One region of the Mesorhizobium robiniae genome, then DNA from elsewhere that is predicted to be linked to it. Evidence: riboswitches for the same ligand, from Rfam matches in the RefSeq annotation. Region 1 holds a riboswitch; each other region holds the start of a gene.
What was found. A riboswitch is a leader RNA that binds a small molecule or an ion and turns the genes downstream of it on or off. The one in region 1 is predicted to bind cobalamin.
Positions count from the first base shown of each region.

Region 2: it holds a riboswitch for cobalamin, as region 1 does, so the genes downstream of both, ABID19_RS08405 (aromatic ring-hydroxylating oxygenase subunit alpha) here and metE (5-methyltetrahydropteroyltriglutamate--homocysteine S-methyltransferase) in region 1, are expected to answer to the same signal.
Region 3: it holds a riboswitch for cobalamin, as region 1 does, so the genes downstream of both, ABID19_RS26765 (ABC transporter ATP-binding protein) here and metE (5-methyltetrahydropteroyltriglutamate--homocysteine S-methyltransferase) in region 1, are expected to answer to the same signal.
Region 4: it holds a riboswitch for cobalamin, as region 1 does, so the genes downstream of both, ABID19_RS12315 (DUF1636 family protein) here and metE (5-methyltetrahydropteroyltriglutamate--homocysteine S-methyltransferase) in region 1, are expected to answer to the same signal.

Region 1 covers NZ_JBEPMC010000018.1:69,983-75,276, reverse strand. The annotation lists gene ABID19_RS32175 (hypothetical protein) at 1-957, opposite strand, end outside; gene ABID19_RS32170 (restriction endonuclease-related protein) at 954-2,075, opposite strand; cobalamin riboswitch at 3,070-3,269, shown strand; gene metE (5-methyltetrahydropteroyltriglutamate--homocysteine S-methyltransferase) at 3,364-5,294, shown strand, end outside.
Region 2 covers NZ_JBEPMC010000003.1:60,683-65,976, reverse strand. The annotation lists gene ABID19_RS08410 (FAD-binding oxidoreductase) at 9-1,124, opposite strand; gene ABID19_RS08405 (aromatic ring-hydroxylating oxygenase subunit alpha) at 1,150-2,397, opposite strand; cobalamin riboswitch at 2,613-2,814, opposite strand; gene ABID19_RS08400 (DUF680 domain-containing protein) at 3,322-3,522, shown strand; gene ABID19_RS08395 (DUF680 domain-containing protein) at 3,608-3,826, shown strand; gene ABID19_RS08390 (ABC transporter ATP-binding protein) at 3,922-5,034, opposite strand; gene bglA (beta-galactosidase BglA) at 5,059-5,294, opposite strand, start outside.
Region 3 covers NZ_JBEPMC010000011.1:177,334-182,627, forward strand. The annotation lists gene ABID19_RS26760 (ABC transporter substrate-binding protein) at 1-473, opposite strand, end outside; gene ABID19_RS26765 (ABC transporter ATP-binding protein) at 470-1,282, opposite strand; cobalamin riboswitch at 1,375-1,578, opposite strand; gene ABID19_RS26770 (AraC family transcriptional regulator) at 1,867-2,700, shown strand; gene ABID19_RS26775 (bifunctional helix-turn-helix transcriptional regulator/GNAT family N-acetyltransferase) at 2,743-3,678, opposite strand; gene groES (co-chaperone GroES) at 3,988-4,284, shown strand; gene groL (chaperonin GroEL) at 4,347-5,294, shown strand, end outside.
Region 4 covers NZ_JBEPMC010000004.1:86,554-91,847, reverse strand. The annotation lists gene ABID19_RS12325 (NADH-quinone oxidoreductase subunit A) at 1-233, opposite strand, end outside; gene ABID19_RS12320 (winged helix-turn-helix domain-containing protein) at 569-1,768, shown strand; cobalamin riboswitch at 1,798-2,001, shown strand; gene ABID19_RS12315 (DUF1636 family protein) at 2,041-2,475, shown strand; gene cobW (cobalamin biosynthesis protein CobW) at 2,472-3,509, shown strand; gene cobN (cobaltochelatase subunit CobN) at 3,528-5,294, shown strand, end outside.

The DNA of each region.
Region 1 (5,294 bases):
TTTTCGAGCGTGATCTATGCGCGTCTGCGGCGATTGGCCCATCAGCAGACCGACATCAGCGCCGTATTTGCGCAGGTCGCCAAGCAGGTTCAACGATGTCTCAATGGATGGCAGCAGTACGACGACGCGGTAATCCCGTGCGCTCAGCCACATGAGCAACAGCACGATCAACGTGGTCTTGCCGGTGCCGGGGAGACCGATCAGGTGCCGCAGCCCGTCTAGCCGAATGGTGTCCTTCGCGACCAGGCGACCAGTGGCCCTATCGGGTGAGAGCATCTCCACCTTCAGAGCGCCATTCGCCTCGCGCATCCGGGCCGCCCAGTTGCCGGGCGGTCGTCCCGGCTGCCGCCGATCCATCTCGTCGAGTTCCTCGGCCACGAGGATCAGTTCAGATACCGGTACTTCGATGGCACCACGCGGCTCCCTGGTGAAATCGAAACGCGGCGGAGCATCTGGAAGGAAGCTTTCGAGATCAACGGAGATCCTCTCGCTCGATCCTGAGGGACCCACCTCGACTATCATAGATCGTGTCGGATCGGCCGCCGTGAGCGACCATGATCTAAACGCCAAAGGGTTCTTGAGCGCAGCCATCATCGCGACCAGTTCTGGGTCGTCGTCCGGGACTCGCCTGCGGAACGGGAACCGAGGATCTGATGCATCGATCCTGTACGGCGGCTCCCTGTAATCGGGCAGGTGGCGGTGGTCCTCCTCCCAGCTAAGCGCCGAGTAGACCAGCTGACGCAGCTGAATCTCCGATGCAGCCACGACGCCGAGCAGACGAAGGGCCGTGGCCGCTTCCGCGAAGCCCTTAAGCGTTGCGCTGTCCAGCACTGAGCCGAAGCCCGACATCAAGGCTGGGGCATCGCGAAGATGCTTCGCCCCAAGGATGGTGTCCATGGCCGCGCACAACCATTGCGCCCCCAGGGCTCCCACAAAGTCCTTCGGCTGCGCTCTCATGCCGAGAATTCCTCGATGACGGAGGCAACCGTCATGAACTCCAAGTCTTCTGCACCTACGTACGATGCTCGGAGATCGTCGATGTAGCGGGGGTTCAGCCGCACCTTGTAGTCTGGGACGACGATGATCTTCCGACCGAAGATACTGAGACGCCCAACACCTCTGGACAATCGAGCGCCGAGGACGAGCGGGCTCGCGTAGCTTTTCACGTCCAGACCAACCTCCAGCCCGTCGAGCCCGACGTCCGCAGCATCGGACATGGGGTAGAGGGAAACGGATCGGCCTTGGCCAGCGAGGTGGTCATGCAACGCCACCTCGTCGAGCCCGGGTCCCACCCAGAAGGCCAGAACGGCACCCGTGGCGAGTCGAAACAACGAAGGATCAGCGATGCCGTCGCCCACGATCGTTTCCCCACGGATGGCGCACCGACGCACTCTGCATCGTCCATTGGGGAACGCGGGATCACTGGTCGGCCAGAGCAGAGACCCGCAACGTCCGCACAGCCGGGCGGAGCCATTTGCCATCGCAGTCTGAGGAATTGGCCGGTAAAGGGCAGCGATCGCGCGCGCGCCGTGCAGGTGATCGTTCGTGATAAACCTGTGCAGGGCGTCCAGACTGCAAACCGGCCGCCGCACCACGAATTCCCGGATGGTGGTGTAAGCTCGATCCCGCTGAGCAGCCGGATAGCTCTGGACCGCGACCCTCAACTGCTCATGATGGATGTCTTCGATGGCATCGAACTCGCTTCCGCCCAGCCGCGCCAGTTCCCTGCAGTCGGCGGTCGGAACGCCCGAGGCGTCGTCCACCAACTCCACGTCGCTGTACTTGAAGTCTCCGGCGAAGCTGGGGATGCCCCAAAACCCCATCGCCCGCGACGCTGCCCCCATCACCAGGTGGATGCTCGACCCCAAGTCATCGACTCCTTCGGTCAGGCAATGCCGCGACAGACGGGCCAGCGCCCTTCGAGCGATCGGTGGCATCGAAGCCCCTTGTTGAACGATCTCGCCTTCCTGGGCGATACGGTCGTAGATCTCGCAGAGCCCACGCGCCAACAAGACCGCCGTGACTACAGGTTCGGAGTCCTCGATCAACGCGACGACCCCAAGGTCGATCCGCATAGGCACTCTGCAAGTAGCAACGACTTCTCCTCCTTTTGTCAGGCTACCGCGTCATTATTCGCCTGAGCCACAAGTCTTTCGAACTTTGACCGGATACTCACAGGAAACAAGGGGCCGTTCTTGATGGTCAATGCAGTTTTTCGGTCTACCCTAACTACAAGCCCGGAGCACACACATCCAGGCAGACGAACAGCGTGTGGGTTGATGCTGCTCGCGGGTAAGATGGCAGGGCGGACGTGGGCCGCCCTGCGCTAATGGCGAGAGGTAAAAGATGTCGATGTGGATCTCCACGAGACGCAGAATGTTTGCTGAGGGTAGGACCTTAGGACCATGCAAGCGCCTGACTATTGGCCAAGGTGCCAGGCCATGTCGGCTTTTGTCAGCGCGCTATTCTAGATACTTGCGCATGTCCGCTTTGGGAGCGGGTCGCCGGGCGCTGATTTCGCGGTCGGCCCATGCACTCCCTAGCCCGCCCTGCCTAGCCCAATATGAGCAACCCGTTACCGTCCACAATGAGACAATGCTTGCGCGTTACACGGGGCCAAGCCGCGCTAACTTGCTCGCTTTTACGTTTCGCGCGACTTTCTCGGCGCAGTGATACGCCCTTTGGCGCCGCAGTGATTGCGCGCCATTTGAACAAAAAACCGCCCCGGTTAGACCGAGGCGGTAATTGATTTATGATAGAATTGGTTGCGGGGACAGGATTTGAACCTGTGAACTTCAGCTTATGAGCCGGGAACGCCGTTCACCCTTCGAACAACACGACTGTCGTTTGGCTGGCAAGCCATCGGTCACCTACAGCGGTGGGGTAATATCCTCATGTAGCCAATGTGCCGACAATGCAACAGGATGCCGAACCTGATAAGGCATTTTCGCATAGAAACGCGCTGCTGCTCGCATCGCACGCGACCCTAAGGGGAACAACGCCGAACGGATTTCACATAACGACATAAACATTTATTTATATGGTGTTTGACAAAGGCGCGTGCTGCTGCGATTGTCTGAATGTCGTGGTTCTCCGTACGGCACTGCCGCAGCGGAGCTAAGAGGGAAGCCGGTGCGATGCCGGCGCTGCCCCCGCAACTGTTAGCGGCGAGCCAATCCCACTCATGTCACTGAGGCGAACAGCCTCGGGAAGACGGGTAGAGGCTATGACCCGCGAGCCAGGAGACCTGCCACGGCGAACAATGTCCACGGGCGGGGTGTCTCGGTGGTCGCGGCAGCCCGACGTTCCTGTCGGCCTACCAGCGCCTTCCTGGTCCCCACGCCCCAACCATCGGGGTATGGCATGACTGTCTCTCAGCAAGTTCCTGTAGCAACGCTCGGCGTGCCGCGTATCGGTCGCCGGCGCGAACTGAAGTTCGCGCTTGAAAGTTACTGGGCCGGAAAATCTTGTGCTGCCGACCTTCTTACAACGGCGAAGGCGCTCCGCATCGCCAGCTGGGAAGAGCAGCACGATCGCGGCGTGTCGAAAATCCCGTCGAACGACTTCTCGCTCTACGACCATGTGCTCGACACCGCAGCCATGGTCGGCGCCGTGCCATCCCGTTACGCCTGGAATAGCGGCGAGGTCCCACTCGACATCTACTTCGCCATGGCGCGCGGCAACCAAGGTCGAACGGAGGATTGTGGACACGCTGGTCACGAGCATGCGGCTCATGAACCTAGCCTAACCGCGATGGAAATGACCAAATGGTTTGACACCAACTATCACTACATTGTGCCCGAACTCGACGATGATCAGACGTTCGCCCTCTCGTCCACGAAACCGGTTGATTATTTCCTCGAGGCTAAAGCCCTCGGCATTTACACACGCCCAGTCATCCTTGGACCGGTAACCTTCCTCAAGCTGGCGAAGTCACCTGCCGAAGGTTTCAATCCCATCGCGCTCCTACCACGGCTTCTGCCTGTCTACGAGCAACTCCTGCGGAGGCTAAGTCTGTCAGGAGCCGACTGGGTGCAGATTGATGAGCCAGCGCTTGTGCTCGATCTGAACCCGAACGAACGAGCTGCGTTCCAATTCGCCTACGGCCAACTGTCGAAAGCCGTGCCCGAGTTGAAGATCATGTTGGCGACCTATTTCGGGTCGCTGGGAGACAATCTCGAGACCGCAATTTCCCTACCGGTGGCGGGCCTGCATCTCGATCTCGTGCGCGCTCCCGAGCAGTTGGAAACGGTTGGTCGTCTCGCACCGAAGGATCTGGTGCTCTCACTTGGATTGATCGACGGTCGCAACGTCTGGCGTGCGAACCTGCCTGCCATTCTCGACCGCATCAAGCCGATCGTCGCCGGCTGGCCGTTGGACCGCGTCGAGATCGCGCCTTCCTGCTCGATGCTGCATGTGCCGATCGACCTGCGTATGGAGACGGCACTCGACGCGGACATCAGGTCGTGGCTCGCCTTCGCGGCCGAGAAGACCGACGAACTGGTTGTGCTGGCCCAGGCCTTGTCCAAAGGCAGGGATGCGGTGGCAGACGCGTTGAATGCTTCGACCGAGGCGGCCGCCGCGCGCGCAACGTCCATAAAGGTCCACGATCCGCTCGTCGAGGGGCGGATCGCCAGCATCAGCGGCGGCATGAAGCATCGAAAGAGCGCATTTTCCGAACGGTCCAGAGTCCAGGCCGGCACGCTAAGCTTGCCGCCGTTCCCAACGACGACCATAGGGTCCTTTCCGCAGACGCCGGAGGTGCGCAAGACGCGCTCCGCTCATGCGAAAGGCAGGCTCAGCTATGTCGAGTACGAGACCTTCCTGAAGAAGGAGACCAAGGCTGCTATTCGCTGGCAGGAGGAGATCGGCCTGGACGTGCTGGTGCACGGGGAGTTCGAACGAAACGACATGGTACAGCATTTTGGCGAGCAGCTGTCCGGCTTCGCCTTCACCCAGCATGCCTGGGTGCAGAGCTATGGCTCCCGCTACGTTCGCCCGCCCATCATCTTCGGCGACGTGTCACGGCCCAATCCGATGACGGTGCGCTGGTGGCAATTCGCCCAGTCGCTTACCGAAAAGCCGGTGAAGGGAATGCTGACAGGTCCAGTGACCATTCTCAACTGGTCTTTCGTTCGCGACGATGTACCCCGCTTCGAGGCCTGCCGCCAGATCGCGCTTGCCATCCGCGATGAAGTAAGGGACCTCGAAAGATCCGGCGCAAGGATGATCCAGATCGACGAGGCCGCGTTTCGCGAAGGCTTGCCACTGCGCAAGTCCGACTGGAAAGTCTA
Region 2 (5,294 bases), on a different contig from region 1:
CCTGCCTTTCAGGCCTCGATTTCCAACGCCGACAGCGGCTTCGAACAGCAGGCAAGAATGAAGCCGTCGTCGATCTCGTGATCGAGGATGCCGCCATTGTGGCTCATCTCGACTGTGCCTGAGACCTTTTTCACCTTGCAGGTTCCACACAGGCCGAACTCGCAGGCCGCCGGAATGCGCACGCCCGAAGCGCGCGCCGTCTGCAGCACGGTCTGGCCGGCAACGCAGTCGGCATCGATATCCGAAAGCGAAAAGCGGATCGGTGTTGCGGCCTCGGTAGGGGCTTCGATCCCACCCTCTGCCGGCCCACCCTTTGCCGGCGAGCCGAACGGGGCCGGTATTTCCTCCACCACTGGAGCCGCAAAGCTTTCCTGATGATAGTTGGTCATGTCGAAGCCGGCGGCCTCCAGCATCTGCCGCACGGCGCGCATGAACGGGTCGGGGCCGCAGCAGAAGATTTCCCGCTCGCGAAAATCCGGTGCCAGCAGCGGCAGCCGTATCGCGTCGATCCGGCCCATATGGCCGAACCAGCCCTCGCGGCTGGAGCGCTCCTCGATCATGAAGCCGAGCGTCAGGCCCGGCATGCGGCTGCCGAGCAGCTCGAGTTCCTTGCGGAAGATGATCTCCTCGGGCTTTCGCGCGCAGTTGACGAAGCCGACATCGGTCCAGGGCGCGCAGTCGTTTAGCCAGCGCAGCATCGACATCATCGGCGTCACGCCGGAGCCGGCCGAAATGAACAGATATTTGGCCGCGGGATGGCTGTGCAGCGAAAAGTCGCCCGCCGGCCCATAGGCCTTCACGTGAACGCCGGGCTTGAGATTGTCGAACATCCAGCGCGTGCCGACGCTGCCGGCCTGCGCCTTCACCGTCACCGCGATCGAGAATGGCCGCGACGGCGAGGACGACAGCGTATAGGTTCGCATTAGCGGTCCGTCGGCGGTCGGCAGCTCCAGCGTCACGAACTGCCCCGGTCTGTAGCGGAACCAGGTCTGGTTGTCGGAGCGGAAGGTGAAGGTCTTCACGTCAGGCGCCTCGTCGCTGACGCCGATCACTTCCAGAACCTGGAGCCTGTCGTTCCAGGGCGCCATATCGTCGAGATGGCGGTAGAGCCCGAGATCCGTCATTGCGTTCATCTCTTCACGTTTCTCTTCAGGCGACGCTGCGCAGCGCCGGCCGGCCGTCCTCGGCAAGGCGCGGTCCGATAAACGAGGCGTACCATTCGACGAACTGGATGACGCCGCCCTCATGCAGTTCCGAATAAGGGCCGGGCTCGTAAGCCGGCGACAGGATGCCGAAGGCGTTTTCCTCGACGATGCGGCGGTCCTGGTCGTTGGTCTCGGTCCATACATGGGTGAGTTCGGCAAGGTCGTAATCGACGCCTTCGACCGCGTTCCTATGGACCAGCCATTTGGTCGTCACGGCGGTTTCCGTGGCGCTGATCGGCAGCACGCGGAAGGTGACCGCATGATCGCCGAGGATGTGGTTCCAGGTCGTCGGATAGTGATAGAGCAGCAGCGAGCCGATACGGTCCGTGGAAACGCTGTCGGAAAGGTTCTTCTTCACGGCGCGTCTTCCCGTCATCGTATAGCTGACGGCGTCGCGCAGCAGCGGCGCGCGGGTGGCGCGGTACTGTCCGGCCGGATCGATGCGGAACTTGCTCGGCAGGCCCGCTGCCTCGCATATCGCCCAGTGCGCCAGCATCTCCGGATCGCTGTCGGCGCCCTGCACGCCGGTCACGGTCGGCGCTTCCGGGAATGTCTTGCACAGTTCCGGATGATTGCCGGCGCAATGATAGCACTCGCGGTTGTTTTCCCAGACGAGCTTCCAGTTGCCCTTCTCGACGATGGTCGATTCGAAGGCGACCTTTGCCTCGCGCAGCCGGTGCGGCAATAGGTAAGGTTCGATCATGGCGCGCATCGGCGCGAAATCGGCGGGCTCCTTGGCCAGGCAGATGAAGATGTAGCCGCCGACGCTCTCGCAAGCGACCGGCTTCAGGCCGAACTGGCTTTTGTCGAAACTGTCCGCCATCTGGCGGGCGAACAGAAGCCGGCCGTCCAGCTCGTAGGTCCATTGGTGATAAGGGCAGACGAGCTTCGCCGCCGTGCCCTTGTCGGCATTGCAGACGCGGCTGCCGCGATGCCGGCAGGAGTTGTGGAAGGCATTGATCTTGCCTTGCTGGTCGCGGACCAGCACAACCGGATAATCGCCGATCTGGGCGGTGATATAGCTGCCCGGCTTCGGCAATTCGCAATCATGGCCGATGAACAGCCAGTCGCGATACCAGATCAGCTCCATGTCGAGCTTGAAGAAATCAGGATCGGTGTAGAAGGGCTGTTCGAGCGAAAAGCCTTGCCTGCGGCCGTGCAAGAGCCTCAGCATGTCGTTGCGCGCATCCATGTCCTGTCCTCGCTTTCGTCGCATCGGCCCGAAAATCGGAATCGATTTTCGGAAAGCACTATGCGCAGATTCAAAGTCTTGGAGCGTACTTTGTGCGTCCAAGTGGACGCACGTCGCTCCAAGGACTGAACTGGTGGTGATGGAGGAAGGATCGGCCGCAGGCGAGTGAAGAACCGGCATGCATCATCCACCTCTTGACCGCCCACCGCGATCAGTCGAGTTCAACACCTCGGGCTGGTTTCCGGGCTCTGGAGTGTCCTTGCGGGCGGTCGCGACACCTTCCCAGGCTTGTGGCCCAGTGGTCTCCCGTTGCGACTTGAACTCCACCACCGTTGCGGGGGCAGCGCCGGGTTCTGACCGGCTTCCCAATTCTCCGCTTCGTCGTCACCAAGCGGCACCTGAGATGGCGTGATCTAATCATGACGGCCGGCCGACTGTCGGCATGAAAGCGACATCGTATCCATGCGGCGCGACACAGCCGGCCAAACCTGCAGGTTGGCAATAGCAGGGCTGGGACCCCATTTTTCGGCGGCCATTGCTGGCGGTCGTGGCATCGAATCCGACCCGCGGCGGAGGCAAAGAAGGTTAACAGTTTCCAAAAGTGACTATTAGCCACTATTAAAATCGAACCGAACGGTTCGTTTCTGTTGACAATGCGTGCATGACGCTGTGAACGCAGGTCCGCCAATCCGTCAAATGGGCTAATAGTGAATTTGGCTTAAGTGTTTGAAAACAAAAACTAAAGCGATGCAGATAGAAGCACCTGGTACAATTTCAAGGTGTAGATTCTTGGTCCACACGGAACAACTTCGTGATTGGAATCTGCCGGATGGCCTTCCCAGATAGGGGTCGTCCGAACGACGCGAATTCCTTCCAAGACACGCCGCTAGACGGACCGAAAACTAAGATACTGGAGTACCAAAAATGAAAAAGATTGCTCTTACTGCCGTCGCCGTTTTGGCCATCACCGGCAGCGCCTTTGCCGGGAGCGACCATTATGGGTCCAACGGCGCCAACCAGCCGACTGCTGCGGTCGACAGCTCTTACACGGCTTCCATTCAGAAGCCGGCTCACGCTGAAAAGCCCGTTGTCCAGGGCGCCGACCGTAACCTTTTCGGCAATTAACAGCTGATCCCACCATTAACAGCTGATCCCAGACAGCGGCGGCCAAGTCCGCCGCGAGGGATCTGACAAATCTGGAGTACTAGAAATGAAAAAGATCATTCTTGCCACCGCCGCCATTTTGGCCATCTCCGGCAGCGCTTTTGCCGGTAGCGACAACTTTGGATCTAACGGCGCCAACCAGCCGGCGGTTGCGGTCGACAGCTCGTATACGGCTTCGGTTCAGAATTCTGCTTCGGCGCAGAATCCGGTTCCGGCTGACGAGAAGCCCGTCCACGGCAGCGACCGTAACCTCTTCGGCCGCTAACAGCGACTTGAAAGCGCAAGAGCGGCGGGCTTTGCCCGCCGCTCTTGTTTTTTGGCTTCGCCAAACTGCTTATATCGGCAGTCTTGCTGCCGTTCTCAGGCCGCCTTTGCTTCCGCTTCGTGAAGCGTGAAGGACCGCCCGTCCGTATCGAAGATGTGGAGGTCGCCGGCGTCCGCACTCAGCCGCAGCTTTGCCCCACGTTTGACCTCGACATTGCCGGGCAGCTTGGTCACCAGCGGCAGGTCGGCGCGGCCGATGTCGACATAGACGAGTTGGACCTCGCCGAGCTGCTCGACATAGTCGACCATTCCCTCGAAAAGATAATCCGCACCGCTAGCGATCGCCAGATCCTCCGGCCGCACGCCGAAGCTCACCGAAGCACCTTTCACTGACGCCGGCGTGGCGATCGGCACCGTCGCCTTGCGCCCGCCGACATGGCTGACGATGGTCGTGTTGCCTGATTTGTCGATCGTCGCCGGCAGGATGTTCATGGCCGGCGAGCCGATGAACTGGGCGACGAACAGATTGCCGGGTTTCTTGTAGAGCTCCATCGGCGTGCCGACCTGCTCGATATGACCGTCCTTGAGCACCACGATGCGGTCGGCCAGCGTCATTGCCTCGACCTGGTCGTGGGTGACGTAGATCATCGTTGTGGCAGGCATTGACTCCTTGAGCTTGGCGATCTCGATGCGGGTGGCGACGCGCAGTGCCGCGTCGAGGTTCGACAGCGGCTCGTCGAACAGGAAGACCTTCGGGTTGCGCACGATGGCGCGGCCGATGGCGACGCGCTGGCGCTGGCCGCCCGACATCGCCTTGGGCAAGCGGTCGAGATATTTGGTCAGCTGCAGGATTTCCGCCGCCTGGCGTACCCGCTTGTCGATCTCGGCCTTGCTCTCCTTACCGATCTTCATCGAGAACGCCATGTTGTCGTAGACGGTCATGTGCGGATAGAGCGCATAGGACTGGAACACCATGGCGATGCCCCGTTTCGACGGCGGCACGTCGTTGACCACCTCGCCGTCGATCCTGAGCTCTCCGGAGGTGATTTCCTCAAGCCCGGCGATGGACCGCAGCAAGGTCGACTTGCCGCAGCCCGAAGGCCCGACGAAGACGATGAACTCGCCCGACTTTATGTCGAGGTCGATGCCGTGCAGAATGTTGAGATTGCCGTAAGATTTCTTCACTTGCCTTAGCGTGACATCGGCCATGGTTCCCTCCAGTGAATTGCAAACTTAGTCGATGCGCCCAAACGAGGCGCCGTAGCCGCCGAGGCGGATAGAACCGGCGCCAGTCTGTCCCGAAAACCCGTGCCTCGGCAAGGGCTGCAGCGAGCGTCCGCCGAGATTGACTTCCGCCGGTTGGCTGCCGAGATTGAAGACGCAGACGATCTGCTCGTTGCCCTCGCGACGCGTGAAGGCGACAGTGTCTCCCTCGCTTTCAATGAAGTCGATATCGCCCTTGGCCAGGG
Region 3 (5,294 bases), on a different contig from region 1:
AAGTCCATCGAGGCAGCGGGGCGGTTGTTGTCGAGATGGACGCAGCTTTCCGTCAGCACCAGCGTCTTGATACCGTGCGGCGCCAGCGTATCGGGCGTCACCTCGCCGCCCGGCTTCATGCCGTAGTACCAGCCGGCGAAGAAGAAATCGGGCTCGACGGCAACGAGGTTTTCGAGTGTCGGATACTTTGGCGCGAGTTCCGGGATCGAGCCCTGCTCGGCCTTGAATTCCGGACCGACCTTGTACCATCCGGTGATGCCGGTCAGGCCGACGATCGACGGTTGCAGCCCCAGCGCGAAAGCCATCTCGGCCATGTTCAGATCCTGGATGACGGCGCGCTTCGGCGCGGCGTCGAAAGTCAGCGGCGTGCCGCAGCTGTCAACGGTTACCGGGAAAGCAAAGGCGGTTACCGGAAAAGCCAAGGCGGTCTGGGCAAGCAGAAGGGAAGCAAAAGACAGTGCGAGGCGTTTCACGGATGTTGCTCCTTGGTTAAATCGGAATAGGCGCGGTTTGGAACTTCGAAGACCGTGAGTTCGCGGTCTTCGGTGGGATGGCGCAGCCGAAGCACATCGACGCCGAAAATCTCGCGGATCAACTGCTTGGTTAGCGCCTCGCGCGGACCGGCGAGTGCCTGCAGGCGGGCCTCATTCATCACCGCCACTCTGGTGGCGAATGGCGTGACCAGCGACAGATCGTGAAGCACCGCCACGACGGTCATGCCAAACTGCGATACGAGTTCGAGAAGTTCGCTGCGGGCGCGCGGATCGAGGTGATTGGTCGGTTCATCGAGGAACAGGATTTTAGGCTCCTGGGCGATGGCGCGTGCCAGTTGGGCGCGCTGCCGCTCGCCACCGGACAGCGAGCCGATCGTGCGGCCGACCAGCGGCAGCAGGCCGGTTCTACGAAGCGCTTCGACGACGATGTCGCGTTGCTCGCTCCTCCGGCGCAAACCGGCATGCGGGACGCGCCCAAGCTCGACGTAGTCGATCACGGCAAGCCGCGGATCGGGCTGATCGGTCTGGCCGACGACCGCCATGTGCAGCGCCCGCTCGGCGGCCGAGAACGTCTCCAGCCGGCGGCCGGAAAATCTCACCTCTCCCGCGCTTGGCCGCAGCGTACCGCATAGCATGCGCAACAGCGTCGTCTTGCCGGCGCCGTTGGGGCCGATGATGGCGAGGCGGTCGCCCGCCGCCACCGAAAGGCTCACCGCGCTGACCAGGCGCCGACTATCCGCCGTCGCGCTCAGTTCGCGCGCTTCAAGAAGAGGCTGGGAGGCGTCCAACTTACCGTCACTTTCTCAATGGCGACGGAAGGAAGCTGGACCGACCGGCCGACAAGACCGATGTCCACGTCTCCTCCCGGCACACCCCGTCCGGTCAACTCAAGCCGATGGCAGGTCTCCTGGCTCGCGGGTCTTTGCGCCATCCTGCCTTCCCAGCCTTGCCGGCCAGTGGCATTTCGGATCTTGCTAACCGCTTACAGTTGCGGGGGCAGCCACGGCCTCGATCCGAAGATCTCACCGCGTTCCCTTTTCACCCCTCGCCTTTCGACTCGGGGACCATCAGTCGCCCACCCTAATTTCCCGCCAATCACAGCGCAATAAATTTCCGGGGCTCGGAAAGCCACGAGAGCTAGGATCTTGTCAGAGGGAGTCATATGGGCCGCCGTTATGTAATAACGTTACTATCTAGACGTTGCCTGCTCCTGTCAAGCTCTTTCGCCTGACGCCTTCGACTGCCGGCCGCCGTCGCTCGCGATTTGCGCAATGCGCAATTTCGATCAAACTGCGAGCTCCAGGAAACGGCACGATGACCTGCCGACGCGAAGACTTTGCCAATGTGAAGACTGGCCCATGCAAGGAGCCAAATGAATCCGACCGAGAAAGCGCTGTGGTTCGTCGAAAGCCATCTGCCGGAATCCGTCTCGCTCGACGATGTCGCCAAGAGCAGCGGGGTGTCGCGTTTTCACGTGACGCGGGCATTCGGTGCGGCGACCGGCCGTTCGGTGATGGGCTACATGCGTTCTCGCCGGCTGACCGAAGCGGCGCGCAAGCTCGCCGCCGGTGCACCCGACATCCTCTCGCTCGCGCTCGACACCGGCTACGCTTCGCATGAGGCCTTCACCCGTGCCTTCCGCGACCAATTCGGCACCACGCCGGAACTGGTGCGCGCGCAAGGCTCGCTCGACAACCTCGATCTCGTGGAGCCGATCCTGATGAACCAGTCCGTCCTCACCGATCTCGACCCGCCGCGTTTTGAGACCAGCCGGCCGTTTCTCATCGCCGGTCTCGGCGAACGCTATAGCTGCGAAACCAGCGCCGGCATCCCGATGCAGTGGCAGCGGTTTGGCCCCTATATCGGCAACATTCCAGGCGAGATCGGCGACGTCGCCTATGGCGTCTGCGTCAACGGCGACGACACCGGCAATTTCGACTACATCGCCGGCGTCGAGGTGTCCGATTTTTCGGACCTGCCGAGGGAGTTTTCGCGCGTGCGCGTGCCGGCGCAGAAATACGCCGTGTTCGCCCATCGTGACCACATCTCGACCATCCGCCGCACGGTCAACACGATCTGGAACAAATGGCTGCCGGCCTCCGGGCACGAGATTGCCGATGCGCCCGAATTCGAGCGCTACGGCCCCGAATTCGATCCGCGCAGCGGCAATGGCGGGCTGGAAATCTGGATACCGGTCAAAGGGTGAGGCGGGCGGCCGCAGGCCGACGCCGAAGCGTAGGAAGTGCTGCTACAGCTCCAGGTTCCAGTTCTGGCCGACCAGATCCTTGCCGAAGGAATGGTGGCGCTCTTCCTCGGCAAGCTTGAAGCCCGCCGCCTCATAGATGCGGCGCGCCGAGACGAGAATGTCGTTGGTCCACAATGTCAGCGTCTTGTATCCCTTCGCACGGGCAAAGCCGATGCATTCCTTGACCAGTCGCTTGCCGATACCGAGACCGCGCGCCGAGGGCTCGACATAGAGCAGGCGCAGCTTCGCCACCGTGTCCGACTGGCGCACGACAAAGACCGAGCCAACGACTTCCCCCTCCCGCTCGGCGATCCAGCTGCGTTCCCATTTCGGATCGAAGGATTTGACGAAGGCGCCGAGGATTTCGGCGACCAGCGCCTCATAGGTTTCGTCCCAGCCATATTCCTGCGCGTAGAGCAGGCCCTGGCGATGAATGATCCAGCCGATGTCGCCGACCTGCAAAGGCCGCAGCATGTAGGGAATTTTGGGCCCTTCACTCTCGCCCAGCAGGCGCTGCACCGTCTGCATCGCCTTGACCAGCCTGTCCTGCTCCGGATCGGGGAGCCGGTCGAGCAAGGCCGCGACCTGATCGTGCGAACCCTGGTTCAGCGGCGCGAAGGCAGCCCTCCCCGCCGGCGTCAGCGCGATCGACGAGCGCCGCGCATCGGCTTCCGTCGCAGCGCGCTCCACAAGGCCGCGCTCCTGAAACTTTTTCAGCAACCGGCTGAGATAGCCGGCATCGAGACCGAGATCGCGCGCAAGATCGGTGGCGGTCAGGCCGTCGCGATGCGCCAGTTCATAGAGCACACGAGCCTCGGTCAGCGAGAAGGCGCTTTTCAGCCATCCTTCGTCGAGCAAGCCGATCTGGCGGGTGTAGAAGCGGTTGAAGCCCCGCACCGCATCGATCCGCTCCTTGCCGGGTTGATGATGAATCGTCATGGCATTCCTCCTGCTTGCACAAGATCAATCATTTACTTGACAGAGTCAAGTATTTGAAGACTTGCGAACCGCTCTGTCGACGATGTGCCGAGCCGGTTTGCCATGCCTCCACCAGAACCTGTGGCCTTGAATCATCGAAACGTCGGTAGTTCATCGCCGGGTGCCGATCGGCTCACTCGGCGCCTTGACTCTCGCAAGCCATCGGCCTATTTCAGCGCCACGTTAGCACTCGCCATTGGTGAGTGCTAACCAGGTCCGGCGCCGCCGGACGGAGGAACTGTTCTCACCATTCTCATCGAGGAATAAAAAATGGCAAAGTCGAAGTTCCGCCCGCTTCATGACCGCGTGGTCGTACGCCGGGTTGAATCCGAATCCAAGACTGCCGGCGGGATCATCATCCCCGATACGGCTAAGGAAAAGCCGCAGGAAGGCGAGATCATCGCCGTTGGTTCCGGCGCCCGTGACGAAGCCGGCAAGCTCGTTCCGCTGGACGTCAAGGCCGGCGACCGCATCCTGTTCGGCAAGTGGTCGGGCACCGAAGTCAAGCTCAATGGCGAAGACCTTCTGATCATGAAGGAATCCGACATCATGGGCATCATCGGCTGAATATCGGCCTCACCGTCACTTAAATCTTCGGGCTCAATTCAAGCCCCTGCCAGGAGCTAAAAATGGCTGCCAAAGACGTAAAATTTTCCCGTGATGCCCGTGAGCGCATGCTGCGCGGCGTCAACATCCTCGCCGACGCAGTGAAGGTCACGCTCGGCCCCAAGGGCCGCAACGTCGTCATCGACAAGTCGTTCGGCGCCCCGCGCATCACCAAGGACGGCGTCACCGTCGCCAAGGAAATCGAGCTTGAAGACAAGTTCGAGAACATGGGCGCGCAGATGGTCCGCGAAGTCGCTTCGAAGACCAACGACATCGCCGGCGACGGCACCACGACCGCGACCGTTCTGGCGCAGTCGATCGTCCAGGAAGGCCACAAGGCGGTTGCCGCCGGCATGAACCCGATGGACCTGAAGCGCGGTATCGACCTCGCGGTAACCGACGTTGTCGCGACGCTGATCAAGAACGCCAAGAAGATCAAGACCTCGGAAGAGGTTGCCCAGGTCGGCACCATCGCCGGCAATGGCGATGCTTCGGTCGGCTCGATGATCGCCGAAGCGATGCAGAAGGTCGGCAATGAGGGCGTCATCACAGTCGAGGAAGCCAAGACCGCCGAAACCGAACTCGAAGTCGTCGAAGGCATGCAGTTCGATCGCGGCTATCTCTCGCCCTACTTCGTCACCAACGCCGACAAGATGGTTGCGGATCTGGAAGACGCTTACATCCTTCTCCACGAGAAGAAGCTCTCCAACCTGCAGGCCATGCTGCCGATCCTCGAGGCTGTCGTGCAGACCTCGAAGCCGCTGGTCATCATCTCGGAAGACGTCGAAGGCGAGGCTCTGGCCACGCTCGTCGTCAACAAGCTGCGTGGCGGCCTGAAGATCGCCGCCGTCAAGGCGCCGGGCTTCGGTGATCGCCGCAAGGCCATGCTGGAAGACATCGCCATCCTCACCGGTGGCCAGGTCATCTCGGAAGACCTCGGCATTAAGCTCGAGAACGTTGGCCTCAACATG
Region 4 (5,294 bases), on a different contig from region 1:
GCCACTTCCAGATCGAAGATGATGAACAGGATCGACACCAGGTAGAAGCGGATGTCGAACTTCATGCGGGCGTCGTCGAACGAGTTGAAACCGCACTCATAGGCGGAAAGCTTTTCCGGATCTGGGTTGCGGTAGGCCACCAGGAAGGGTGCGGCAAGCAGCGCCAGGCCGACGACCAGCGCCACGCCGATGAACAGGACGATGGGCAGGTACGAACTCAACAATGCGTTCATGCTGCGGCTTTCCGTTAGCGGCCAATCCACTCTGATTACAGCACCGGACCCACTTGCGGAAGCGTGACAGTTTAACCACTGAACCGTTTTAGGGGGCTCTATGCTGCAACGCGGCGAGGGTTAGCGCAGGGCTTTCGGCGAAGCAAGTCAAACCTTGTTCAAAACACGGTGCTGGACGGCATATCCGGATAAACTGGTCCGATCCGCTCCTGTTTGATTTCCTTCACTTTTTACTCCACTTTTCTCTCCTGACATATATCCCGCCAAAACCCTGCTAGCATAGCGCGGAATCATTGGTCGCTTCTCGTTCGAAACACCCTCAGGGCCTCGCCTGCATGAAGGAAAAAATCTCACTCGCCGCAGCCCGGCGCATCGCGCTCGCCGCCCAGGGTTTCACCGACCCTCGGCCTAACGGCACGCCGGATCGCCGCCATCTGACCCGGGTGCTTGCCCGCACCGGCCTGTTGCAGATCGATTCCGTCAGCGCGGTGGTGCGCGCTCACTACATGCCGCTCTATTCACGCCTCGGCCCCTACCCGCTGGCACTGCTCGACAATGCCGCCGTGACACGCAAGCGCCTGGTTTTCGAATATTGGGCGCACGAAGCCTCCTTTCTGCCGGTCGAAACCTATCCGCTGATGCGCTGGCGCATGCAGCGGGCCGAGCGCGGCGAGGAAATGTATAACGGGCTGGCGAAGTGGGGCCACGAGCGTGCCGCCTACATTGAAGAGATTTATCGCGAGGTCGTCGGGCGCGGCCCGATCGCTGCTTCCGCCCTCGAAGGCCAAAAGGGAAACGGCGGCTGGTGGGGTTGGAGCGATGCCAAGCACGCTTTCGAATGGCTTTTCTGGGCCGGCCGCATCACCACGGCATCGCGTCGTGGCTTCGAGCGGCTTTACGATCTGCCCGAACGGGCGCTACCGCCGGCGGTGCTCGACCTGCCGGTGCCCTCCCCTGAGGATGCGCATCGCGAATTGTTGCGCATCTCCGCCCGTGCCCATGGCATCGCGACATCAGGCGACCTGCGCGACTATTTCCGCCTGTCGCCGGCCGACATGAAGGGCCGGCTGGAGGAACTGGTCGAGTTGGGCGAATTGCTGCCGGTGCGCGTCGAAGGCTGGAGCAAGCCGGCTTACCTTCACAAGGACGCCCGTTTTCCGCGCAAGATCCAGGCGCGCGCGTTGCTCGCTCCGTTTGATCCCGTTGTCTTCGAGCGCTCCCGAACGGAAAGGCTGTTCGACTTCCGCTATCGCATCGAGATCTACACCCCGGCCGAAAAGCGCCAATACGGCTATTATGTGCTGCCGTTCCTGCTCGGCGAGAGGATCGTGGCGCGCGTCGACCTCAAGGCCGACCGCCCCGCCGGCGTGCTGCGCGTCCATGCGGCCTATGCCGAACCCGGCGCACCGGCCGAAACAGCGGCCGCGCTGGTCGAGGAATTGAAGCAGATGCAGGGCTGGCTCGGCCTGGAACAGATTGAAGTCACGCCCGCAGGCGATCTAGGTCCGGCGTTGGCCGACATCATCGCGTCGTAGACACGCGTTGACACGCCTGCATACACAAGCCTAAATCCGGTTCAGACGGTCTCCTCTCGGCAAAGGGAGGAGCCAAGAGGGAATGCGGTGCGAAATCTCGATTTCAAATCCGCGGCTGTCCCCGCAACTGTAAGCGACGAGCCAAGGCCGAAAACCACTGGGACGGTCCCGGGAAGGTGGCACCAAGGCGATGACCCGCGAGCCAGGAGACCTGCCGTCTAGGACTTAAAGAATCCGATCGCCTGGCGGGTTTTCCGGGCAAGGAGCCTGATTTGGAACGCGACAGCAGTTTTCCAGCTGAGACAGCGGACGTATCGTCCGGCGATTGTGATACCTTGGCCGGCGTCACCGTGATCGTCTGCGCCTCCTGCCGCGACGAGACCGGCTCCGACGGCCATCCCCGCGCCGGCGAACTGCTTGCCGAGGACACGCGCCGCGCCGCATCAGGCGAAAATATTCGTATCCGCACCGTCGAGTGCCTCGGCAACTGCAAGCGCCGCCTCAGCGCCGCGATCCTGCGCGACGGCTGCTGGAGCTATGTCTTCGGCGACCTGACCGCGACCAGCGGCGCCGATCTCGTCGCCGGCGCAAAGCTCTTCGCCACCTCGACCGATGGCCTCATTCCATGGCGCGGCCGCCCCGATTGCCTGAAGCGCGGCCTCGTCGCCCGCATTCCTCCCCTCGACCTTTTGAAGGACCAGACATGACCACTTCCGTCTCCCGCGTGCCCTGCACCGTCGTCACCGGCTTCCTCGGCGCCGGCAAGACGACGCTGATCCGCCATCTGCTCGAAAACGCCGGGGGTAAGCGGCTGGCTATCATCGTCAACGAGTTCGGCGATATCGGCATCGACGGCGAGATCCTGAAAGGCTGCGGCATCGACACCTGCCCCGAGGAAAACATCGTCGAACTGGCCAATGGCTGCATCTGCTGCACCGTCGCAGACGACTTTGTCCCGGCGCTCGACCAGATCCTGTCGCTGACGCCGAAGGTCGACCACATCCTGATCGAAACCTCCGGCCTCGCTCTGCCCAAGCCGCTGGTCCAAGCCTTCCAGTGGCCGACGGTGAAAAGCCGGGTGACGGTCGACGGCGTTATTGCCGTGGTCGACGGACCGGCGCTGGCCGAAGGCCGCGTTGCCAACGACATGGACGCCCTGCAGGCGCAGCGCGCGCAGGACGAGACGCTCGACCACGACGATCCGGTCGAGGAAGTGTTCGAGGATCAGCTCGCCTGCGCCGACCTGATCATATTGTCGAAGAGCGACCTGATGGACGCCGCCGGCTCGGCCCGTGCCAAGGCCATCATCGGCGAGCACGCCGCGCGCGCCGTCAAGATCGTGCCGGCCTCGCAGGGTAAGGTCGATCCATCTGTGCTGCTCGGCCTCGGCCTCGCCGTCGAGGACGACATCGAGAACCGCAAGACCCATCACGACGACGAGCTCGACCACGAGCACGACGACTTCGATTCCTTCGTCATCGATATTCCGTCGATCGCCAATCCCGATGAGCTGGCTTTGCGCGTCGCCACGGCGGCGGAGGAAGAAAATGTGCTGCGCGTCAAGGGTTTCGTCGAGGTCGGCGGCAAGCCGATGCGGCTGTTGCTGCAGGCTGTCGGGCCGCGGGTCAATCATTATTACGACCGCGCCTGGACCGCTGAAGATGACCGCCGCTCGCGCCTCGTCGTCATCGGCCTGAAAGGGCTGAACCGCCCGGCCATCGAACGTATCCTCGCTGGCTGACCTCAGGCACGAGCCGCGATGCACATCCTCACCACAACATCCGCCTCGCTCGACGACCTTGCCGAGCCTGTCGATCTCAGGCAGACGCCTGCGGATGTCGTGGCGCTGTCCTTCACCGACAGCGATCTGGCCGGGCTGGCGGCGGCGTGGAAGGCGGACGCGGATCGCCTGCCGTCGATGCGGCTTGCGGCTCTGCGCGACCTGCGCCATCCGATGTCCGTCGACCTCTGGATCGACAGCGTCGCCCAGCACGCCAAGGTCGTCCTGGTTCGTATCCTCGGCGGCTATGACTGGTGGCGCTATGGCTGCGACCAGCTTGCCGTTGTCGCACGAGATCGCGGTATCAAGCTGGCGCTCCTACCCGGCGAGAGCCACGACGAGGATTTGCGGCTGATCGAAGGCTCGACGCTGCCCCGCGAGGAGTTGGACGGCCTGCTCGGCTATTTTCGCGAGGGCGGCCCGGAGAATATGAAGACGCTGGTGCAGAGGCTGGCAAGTCTTGCCGGATCGAGTGTAGCGGTCGCTGAACCTGTCAGCGTGCCAAAAGCCGGCTACTATCAACCGGGACTGGGGGTTCTCGAGCGCGGCGTCCCCCTCCCCCTCGAGGGGAGGGTCCGGCCGCAGGCCGGGGGTGGGGTCGCCTCTGACACGCGCCAACAGAAAAAAACGTCGAGCACTGCCGCAGCGATCCCACCCGACCCTGCGGGCCACCCTCCCCTCGAGGGGGAGGGAGACGCCGCGCCCATCATCCCGATCCTCTTCTACCGTTCGATGCTTCTTGCCGCCGATGTCGCGCCCATCGATGCATTGTTCGAGGCGCTCGGACAGCGCGGCATGGTCCCCGTTCCCATCTTCGTCTCCAGCCTCAAGGACCCGGCATCGCTCGCCTTTGTCGAAACCGCGCTCGCGACCCTGAAGCCCGCCGCCATCATTACCGCCACGGCGTTCGCCTCCAGCGCCGGGCCCGGCGTCGAAACCATCTTCGACCGCGCCGGCGTGCCGGTGTTCCAGGTCATCGTCGCGACAACACGCCGTGACATCTGGCAAAACAATCAGCGCGGCCTGGCGCCTGCCGACCTTGCCATGCATGTCGTCCTGCCCGAGCTCGACGGCCGCATCCTTGCCGGCGCGATCTCCTTCAAAGGCGAGGTCGAAACCGATCCAGCGCTGGCTTTTCGCGCCTTCGCCAACCGGCCAGAGCCGGACCGGGTGGCGCAGGTGGCGAACCGTGTCGAGGCTTTCATCCGCTTGCAGCGCACATCGCGCGCGGAACGCAGGCTTGCGATCCTGATCCCCGACTATCCAAGCGCCCCCGGCCGCACCGGCTACGCGGTCGGTCTCGATGTGCCGTCCAGTGTGTTGGCGATGCTACATGACCTGAGCGAACAGGGCTACGCCGTTGAAGGGATTCCGCGAACGCCGCGTGAGTTGCTGGATGCGTTGGAGCGCGGTGACGAAGGACTGGGACTTGCGGATTATCTGACCTTCTCCACGGAATTGCCGACAGCGGCGCTCGCTGCAGTAGAGGCGGCTTGGGGGAAGGCGGAAGATGAGACAGGGTTGCGCGAAGCGCCCCCCTCTGTCCTGCCGGACATCTCCCCCTCAAGGGGGGAGATTGGCAGTTTCGACGACGGCTCTCCCTCAACATCCTCGGTAATTGGCGAAGGCAGAGACGACAGCGCAATCTCCCCCCTTGAGGGGGAGATGTCCGGCAGGACAGAGGGGGGTGTTCAAGCGCCTACTTTTGCAAAATTCCCCTTCCGCGCCGCCATCCTCGGCAACATC